4 regions of the Xenorhabdus doucetiae genome follow, and region 3 is predicted to be linked to each of the others. Evidence: predicted binding sites of a transcription regulator. Region 3 holds the regulator's gene; each other region holds the start of a gene.

Region 1 (2,210 bases), 2.0 Mb from region 3:
CACTAATGGCGTGATAAGCCGCCCCGTATAAGGTTTTTCAAAGGCGGTCGGGAGTTCGGTATCTTCCGTTTCTAATCCGGGGGTTTTGGCCTTTCTCACTAACACACGGGCAACCGGCCCGCCAATCAAACCGCCCAGAACCAAACCGAATGTGGCACATGCCATGGCGACTTCCGTCGCATTTTCAAAGCCATAACGTTCTGCGAAGACTTTGCCCCACGCGGCTCCCGTTCCGTGTCCGCCAGACAGGGTAATGGAACCCGCCAGCAATCCCATTAATGGGTCAAGGCCAAGCATTTTCGCCAATGCGATGCCGACGGTGTTTTGCACCAATAACAGGCCAACCACCACAAAGACAAAAATGACCAGAAATTTTCCGCCTGCTTTCAGGCTGGCAAGGTTAGCGTTCAAGCCGATGGTGGCAAAGAACGTTAACATGAGAGGCTCGGTGAGGGATGAATCAAAGCTTATTTCCCAACCCGTGGATTGTTTAAGCGCCAGCAGCACCAAAGCGACCAATAATCCACCGGCGACCGGTTCAGGGATGGTATATTTTTCGAGGAATGGAACCGATTTTACAAGCTTTCTTCCTAGTAACAAAACAAGTGTGGCAGCAACGAGCGTGCCATAAATATCCAGATGATACATTTATGTACCTCATCCATTGTTAATATTATGTGAATTTAATGTGACGTTATAATCATCCTATAAAAACGCCAAGAGCAGGTAAGGGTTGGATTAAAAAGAAAATTAGTCATAAACACAAGTTAAAACATTTAAAAATGTGACGAAATTAAGCGGTATTTCATTATGAAAACTTTACGCAAACGATTGCTTTAGTGATAGGAATCATTAAAATGCGTTTTTTGTCTAGCTGGAATTTCACAACATGGTCAATTTACCCCGTGAATCCAATTCATCAGAAGTCACCCATAAATCAAACAATGAATTGATCTATCGACTGGAAGATAAGCCGCCTCTGCCACATGCCCTGTTTGCAGCGTGCCAACATTTACTGGCCATGTTTGTGGCGGTGATTACGCCTGCGATGTTGATTTGTCAGGCGTTGGGGCTTCCCGCACAGGATACGCAACGCATTATCAGCATGTCCCTGTTTGCCTCAGGTTTGGCATCACTGATTCAAATGCGATCTTGGGGACCCGTTGGCTCTGGCTTGCTTTCCATTCAGGGCACCAGTTTTAATTTCGTGGCACCACTGATTATGGGGGGTCTGGCGTTGAAAAATGGCGGTGCGGATATCCCAACCATGATGTCCGCCCTGTTCGGTACACTGATGATCGCCTCAATGACGGAGGTGTTGCTTTCACGGGTGCTGCATTTAGCCAGTAAGATCATTACCCCGCTGGTCTCAGGCATTGTGGTCATGATCATCGGCCTGTCGTTAATTCAGGTCGGATTAACGTCGATTGGCGGCGGCTATGCCGCGATGCAAAACGGGACATTTGGCGCACCGGATAATCTGCTGTTAGCGGGAGTTGTGCTTGCCGTTATTGTGTTGCTCAATCGGCAAAAGAATCCTTACTTGCGGGTGGCTTCTCTGGTCATTGCCATGACGGTCGGTTATCTGGTGGCGTGGTATAAGGATATGCTTCCCGTTGCAACGCCACAGGCCGATACCCCAATCATCACGGTTCCTTCACCGCTCTATTATGGTCTGTCTTTTGACTGGAATCTGTTGATCCCCTTGATTCTGATTTTTATGGTGACTTCACTGGAAACGATTGGCGATATCACCGCCACCTCCGATGTCTCCGAACAGCCGGTCAGCGGCCCGCTCTATATGAAACGCATCAAGGGTGGTGTGCTGGCAAACGGCCTTAATTCTATGGTTTCCGCCGTGTTCAATACCTTTCCCAACTCCTGTTTTGGTCAGAACAATGGTGTGATCCAGTTGACCGGCGTCGCCAGTCGCCATGTCGGTTACCTTATCGCGTCTATGCTGATTCTGTTGGGGCTGTTTCCTGCCGTGGCGGGTTTTGTGCAACATATTCCTGAACCGGTTCTGGGCGGGGCGACGATTGTGATGTTTGGGACTATCGCCGCTTCGGGTGTCAGGATCGTTTCCCGTGAACCCCTGAACCGTCGTTCCATCATGATCATCGCACTGTCTCTGGCGGTCGGGTTAGGTGTTTCCCAGCAACCGCTGATTTTACAGTTTGCCCCTGATTGGGTGAAAAACTTACTCTCTT
Region 2 (2,210 bases), 1.3 Mb from region 3:
AAATGGTTTGACACATCTGGGTCATATCATCGAAAACTCAGTGATCCGCCAAGCGCTCTGGCAACGTGCGGAAAATCTGCCGGATGTGACGATATTCACTCCATCTTCCCTTAAGAATGTGGCTTGGGGAGAAAACGAAGCCTTCATCACGTTATCTGATGGAACCATGCTCACGTCTCGTCTTGTCGTGGGTGCAGACGGTGCTCACTCTTGGTTGCGTCAACACGCCGATATTCCGTTGACTTTTTGGGATTATGAACACCATGCGCTGGTCGCCACCATTCGTACTGAGGAGTCTCATGAAGGCGTTGCGCGTCAGGTTTTCCACGGTGATGGCATACTGGCTTTCCTGCCACTGCCGGATGCTCACTTATGTTCAATTGTTTGGTCACTACCGACTGAATCTGCGCAACAGCGCAAGGCTATGACGCCGGCGCTGTTTAACCGACAATTAAGCGCAACATTCAATATGCGCCTTGGTCAATGTGAACTCATCAGTGATCGGCAAACCCTTCCACTGACAGGACGTTATGCCCGCAATTTTGCTGCTCATCGATTGGCACTATTGGGCGATGCGGCACACACGATCCACCCGCTGGCGGGGCAGGGGGTTAATCTCGGATTTATGGATGTAGCCGAGCTGATAGGTGAATTGAATCGCTTAAATCAGCAAGGCAAAGACATCGGTCAGTACCTCTATTTGGGGCGTTATGAACGTCGCCGCAAACACAGTGCTGCGCTCATGCTCGCAGGAGTGCAGGGTTTCCGTCAGCTATTTGATGGCAATAACCCGGCTAAAAAAGTATTGCGGGGGATTGGATTAACCTTGGCTGATCACTTACCGGGCATGAAACCGCAATTGCTTCGCCATGCCATGGGATTGAATGACCTCCCTGATTGGCTGAGTTCTCAACCCCCTTCGCTTGAAAAAATCTAATTCGGCCTGTTATTTAGAATTAGTTTTTCTCATATCAGACGAAAGTGTGTTAAGACGATTCACTTCACACTTTCGTCTTTTTTTAATCAAAAAAGAGTGTTTTTTGCCATTTATTAAAAATAATTAGCGTCTGGATGTCATAAATCAGACAAAAATTCTGCATGTCGGCGAGCACTTTTTCGGGTTATCACGGCCATGTCGCTAATTTATTTTATGGTTCATTTCCTGTTTCAGTGATAACGTCTGATACCCAAGGTATCGTTTGCGTGATTAACCGCTTCTTTGCTTCATGATCCAACACCTGCCGGTTAATGCGCCGTATTTTTTCAGGTCACGAATGTTTTCATGTCAAGAACGTCAAAGAGGGAAATAATGTCAAAACACACCCCACTATATGATCAACATCTGGCATGCGGGGCACGCATGGTCGATTTTCATGGCTGGATGATGCCGCTGCATTATGGTTCACAAATCGACGAGCATCATACCGTGCGTACTGATGCCGGTATGTTCGACGTTTCCCACATGACCATTGTGGATCTGCACGGTCCAGGTTGCCGTGATTTTCTCCGTTACCTTCTGGCCAATGACATAGCCAAACTCACCGAACAAGGCAAGGCCCTGTATACCGGCATGTTAACGGCTTCTGGTGGCGTCATTGATGACCTGATTGTCTATTTCTTCACTGATCACTTTTATCGCATGGTGGTTAACTCGGCGACCCGTGAGAAAGACTTGGCATGGATTAACCAACATGCTGAGCAATATGACGTTGAGATCACCGTGCGCGATGATTTGGCGCTGGTTGCTGTTCAGGGGCCAAATGCGCAAGCCAAAGTCCAGTCCCTGCTAAGTGATGAGCAAAAGCAAGCGGTAATGGGCATGAAACCCTTTTTTGGCGTTCAGTCGGGAAATTTATTTATTGCCACGACCGGTTATACCGGTGAAGCCGGTTACGAAATTGCCTTGCCCAAAGAACAAGCGGCAGATTTCTGGCAGCAGTTGCTGGCCGTCGGCGTGAAACCTGCCGGATTAGGGGCGCGTGACACCTTGCGCCTTGAGGCGGGCATGAACCTGTATGGGCAAGAAATGGATGAAACCGTTTCACCACTGGCTGCCAACATGGGATGGACCATAGCCTGGAAACCGGAAGATCGGCAGTTTATCGGCCGTGAGGCGCTGGAGAGACAACGTAAAACCGGGACTGAACAATTGGTCGGCTTGGTGATGCGTGAAAAAGGCGTATTGCGCGGTGGTTTAACGGTCAGTTTTA
Region 3 (2,210 bases):
TTGGATAATCAACGAAGGTTGATTGTTCCTGATTGGAATGTTGGGTTAAGTTGCCTGATGGATGGATTATGTGTCGGCATGGTGCCCAAGCACCTTGCATTACCGCTGATCCGTAAAGGCAAGCTGATGGCACTCGAACTCGAGCAACCCTTGCCTGACAGCCCATGCTGCCTGACATGGTCGCAAAAGAGCCATTCACCCGCATTAAGTTGGTTACTTGATTATCTGGGAGATAGCGAAACACTTAATGCTGAATGGCTGCAAGAAAATTAACTGTCAGCGGCGATAATCGATAAAAGGTCCATCCGCAACCGAGCGCCGTTCGACAAGGCGTGGGTGGACTTCGATAGTTTGTACATCCTCACGTTTATTGATGATTCTGTCCAATAGCATTGCAAAAGCCATCTGCCCTAAACGTTCTTTGGGTTGGTGGATGGTTGTCAATGCTGGTGTGAAATAGCGGGCATTGCGAATATTGTCATAACCGATGATTGAAATGTCTTGTGGAACACGTAGTCCTAACTCATCGGCTGCACAGATTGCCCCCATTGCCATGACGTCCCCACCGCAAAAAACAGCGGTTGGGCGATGTTTCTGATTCAGGATCTTATACATGGCTTGATAACCGGACTCAGGTTCAAAATCACCTTGTACCATCCACTCATCCCGAATGGTGATGTTGGCTTCTTTCAGCGCCTTGAGAAAACCTTGATGGCGTCCTCCGCCGGTATTTCTTGCTAATGGCCCAGGAATAGATGCAATATCACGATGACCGCGCTCAATGAGATAACGACCCGCTAAGTAACCGCCATGAAAAGCATTATCAATAATTGCATCGGTAAAATCCCCTCTGGATTCTCCCCAATCCATGACCACCATAGGAATATTACGGTAGTCTTCCAGCATACCTAAAAGCTGTTCAGGGTATTCTGAACACATTACCAGCAAACCGTCTACACGTTTTTGCGCCAGCATCGCGAGGTACGCTTTCTGTTTATCAAGGTTATTATGGGAATTACATAAGATCAGTGTATAACCTTTGCTATAGCAGCTATTCTCAACCGATTCTATGATCTCAGCAAAATACGGTGCTTCACTTGAGGTTGCCAGTAATCCGATGGATTTGGTGTGGTTAACTTTCAAGCTGCGGGCAACGGCACTGGGAGAATAATTCAGTTCCTTAATCGCAGCCCAAACCGCAGCCTTTGTATCTTCGGCGACGAAACGGGTTTTATTGATAACATGCGATACGGTTGTGGTCGAAACACCAGCGCGTTTGGCCACATCTTTAATCGTTGCCATGATAAAAAGGACTCCTGACCTTTTGGTCTAATTGGTATACCTTTCATCTTTCAATTTTGAAATCTATCGGGTATAGCTATTTGTTAATCGTTTGCCAATATATTTATATAGAGTGATAGTTGGCAATAAGTCAGCGATAAACCTTGAATTTTGTCTGATCTAGCTCAAAAGTGAAAGTAATAATCGATGTTATAAAGAGTATGGACTAAATATTGGGTATGGTTTTTTAAATGATACGGTGAGTAACCGCTCAAAACTTGTACTTAAAAATTTATCGTGTTGAGGTCTCTTAATTTTCACATTGAGGATGTTCTATGGACACAGATCTGAAATTGGGATTATTGGCTGCCGGTAGTGCATTAATCATGATTGTTTTTCTGGCAAGTCTCTGCTTGATCTGATCAGGATAGAAAAGAAGAATTTGTAACATCACTTGCTTTAAGGGCGGGTTTTCCAACAATTGTGATGCCACGAATGAAGGAAAACCTGCCCTTGTTATTTTAACTTGGTAAGATAATTAACCTTATTAAGCCAAGTTTTCTTCAACAAATTTCCAGTTGACCAGCGCCCAGAAGTGCTCCAAATATTGAGGGCGTGCATTACGGTAATCGATGTAGTATGCGTGCTCCCAAACATCAACGGTCAGTACGGGTTTGTCTTCACCAGTCAATGGCGTTGCTGCATTGGATGTGTTAACGATAGCCAATGTGCCGTCAGTTTTCTTGACTAACCAAGTCCAACCAGAACCAAAGTTTTTCAGGGCTGCGTCAGTGAACTGCTGTTTGAACTCAGCAAAAGAACCGAAAGCATTGTTGATAGCGTCTGCGACTTTTCCGGTGGGTTCGCCACCCCCATTTGGTGACAGGCTATGCCAGTAGAACGTATGGTTCCAAATTTGTGCAGCGTTA
Region 4 (2,210 bases), 1.9 Mb from region 3:
CGCGGCATGGCTGCATCAGGCTTGCGCCCATTGTGCAATATTCCCCACTGCTGCCTCCCGTAGGAGTCTGGGCCGTGTCTCAGTCCCAGTGTGGCTGGTCATCCTCTCAGACCAGCTAGGGATCGTCGCCTAGGTGGGCCTTTACCCCGCCTACTAGCTAATCCCATCTGGGTTCATCCGATGGCGTGAGGCCCGAAGGTCCCCCACCTTGCTCCACAGAGTTCATGCGGTATTAGCCACCGTTTCCAGTGGTTATCCCCCTCCATCGGGCAGATCCCCAGACATTACTCACCCGTCCGCCACTCGTCAGCAAAACAGCAAGCTGTTTCCTGTTACCGTCCGACTTGCATGTGTTAGGCCTGCCGCCAGCGTTCAATCTGAGCCATGATCAAACTCTTCAATTCAAAGTGTTTGATGCTCAAAGAATCTTACTGTTAGTTCATAATGAATTAACTGTTGTTCACTCTTCAAGACTTTAATATTTTCCGCCTTTCGGCGTTGGATAGTGTCTTGCGAGTGCCCACACAGATTGTCTGATTAATTTGTTAAAGAGCGTTGGCAACCGGGCGTTTGTGCCGGGTTGCGAGGCTGCGTATCTTACGCTTTTTGCCTCCGGAGTCAAGCGTTTATTTTCGCTTTCTTTCCGCTTCCCTCAGCGGCTGTTCTCAGCTTGGCGTCGGTCAGTGGTGGCGCATTATAGGGGATTTTACGGTGCTGGCAATAGTTTTTTTGAAAATAATTACCGCTTGCTGCATTACACAGCAAAATGCCGCTTTATACCCACATATGCACAGATTTATCCACATATCGATATTTTGCTAAAATTTATCGAGCATCACGCAAACGTTTTCGTTACAATCTGCGAAGTAAAAATCACCCAGTGTTTTTTTCAGATTGTTTTGAAATGTTATTGCAGAAGCCATTTTTTCGATCAAATAAGTGGATTTTTCCCAATAACACATTCTGGTTTTATGAAATTCAAGGGATCACACCAATGCAACAGCTTCGTCCAATCCGTCGTGCCCTGCTGAGTGTTTCTGACAAAGCGGGGATTGTTGAGTTTGCCAAAGCCTTATCCAATCGCGGTGTCGAACTGCTTTCAACGGGAGGTACTGCGCGTCTGCTGGCGGAAGCCGGATTGAATGTCACCGAAGTTTCTGACTATACAGGCTTCCCTGAAATGATGGATGGGCGTGTCAAAACACTTCACCCTAAAGTTCATGGCGGCATTTTGGGTCGGCGCGGGCAGGATGATGAAGTGATGGCACAACACCAGATTTCACCGATTGATATGGTGGTCGTTAATCTTTATCCCTTTGCTCAAACCGTGGCGCAACCAAATTGCTCTCTGGAAGATGCGGTAGAGAATATTGATATCGGTGGTCCAACCATGGTTCGCTCTGCTGCCAAAAACCACAAAGATGTGGCGATTGTGGTGAATAGCCAAGATTACAACAAGATTATTGGGGAGATGGATAACAACCAAAATTCACTGACGCAGTCCACTCGCTTTAATTTAGCCATCAAAGCATTTGAGCACACCGCCGCTTACGACAGCATGATTGCCAATTACTTTGGCAAGCTGGTTCCGCCATATTATGGTGATACTGATCAGCCATCAGGACGTTTCCCTCGCACGCTAAATCTGAATTTCATCAAAAAGCAGGATATGCGTTATGGTGAAAACAGCCATCAAGATGCTGCTTTCTATATAGAAGCAATAGAAGGTCAAATCGCGGAGGCTTCGATTTCTACCGCAACGCAGTTACAAGGCAAGGCACTCTCTTATAACAATATCGCAGATACCGATGCGGCACTGGAATGTGTAAAAAGTTTCGCTGAACCCGCCTGCGTTATTGTCAAACACGCCAATCCTTGTGGTGTTGCAATGGGTTCTGACATCCATACCGCCTATGACCGCGCCTTTAAGACCGATCCGACTTCTGCTTTCGGTGGCATCATTGCGTTTAACCGTGAACTCGATGCCAATACTGCACAGGCCATCATTGAACGCCAATTTGTTGAAGTCATCATTGCGCCTGCTATTAATGAAGCCGCGCTGCCCATCCTGGCAACAAAACAAAATGTCCGTGTTTTGGCGTGCGGTGAATGGCATTCGCCGGTTGCCAACTTAGATTTCAAACGTGTCAACGGGGGTTTGCTGGTACAAGATCGCGATTTGGGTATGGTAAAAGAAAGTGAACTGGTTG

The links. Region 3 encodes PurR, which represses purine synthesis genes. Its sites were predicted from a motif close to CANGCAAACGTTTGCNTG; they were not measured.
Region 1: a site for PurR is predicted at 821-838, ahead of XDD1_RS17610 (nucleobase:cation symporter-2 family protein). Genes of this name have one in related genera too.
Region 2: a site for PurR is predicted at 1,189-1,206, ahead of gcvT (glycine cleavage system aminomethyltransferase GcvT). Genes of this name have one in related genera too.
Region 4: a site for PurR is predicted at 837-854, ahead of purH (bifunctional phosphoribosylaminoimidazolecarboxamide formyltransferase/IMP cyclohydrolase). Genes of this name have one in related genera too.

Annotation. Positions count from the first base shown of each region.
Region 1 covers NZ_FO704550.1:4,029,115-4,031,324, forward strand. The annotation lists gene gltS (sodium/glutamate symporter) at 1-648, opposite strand, end outside; gene XDD1_RS17610 (nucleobase:cation symporter-2 family protein) at 890-2,210, shown strand, end outside.
Region 2 covers NZ_FO704550.1:3,167,610-3,169,819, reverse strand. The annotation lists gene ubiI (FAD-dependent 2-octaprenylphenol hydroxylase) at 1-937, shown strand, start outside; gene gcvT (glycine cleavage system aminomethyltransferase GcvT) at 1,310-2,210, shown strand, end outside.
Region 3 covers NZ_FO704550.1:1,876,230-1,878,439, forward strand. The annotation lists gene punR (DNA-binding transcriptional activator PunR) at 1-273, shown strand, start outside; gene purR (HTH-type transcriptional repressor PurR) at 277-1,302, opposite strand; gene sodB (superoxide dismutase [Fe]) at 1,829-2,210, opposite strand, start outside.
Region 4 covers NZ_FO704550.1:3,814,679-3,816,888, forward strand. The annotation lists rRNA gene XDD1_RS16665 (16S ribosomal RNA) at 1-404, opposite strand, end outside; gene purH (bifunctional phosphoribosylaminoimidazolecarboxamide formyltransferase/IMP cyclohydrolase) at 995-2,210, shown strand, end outside.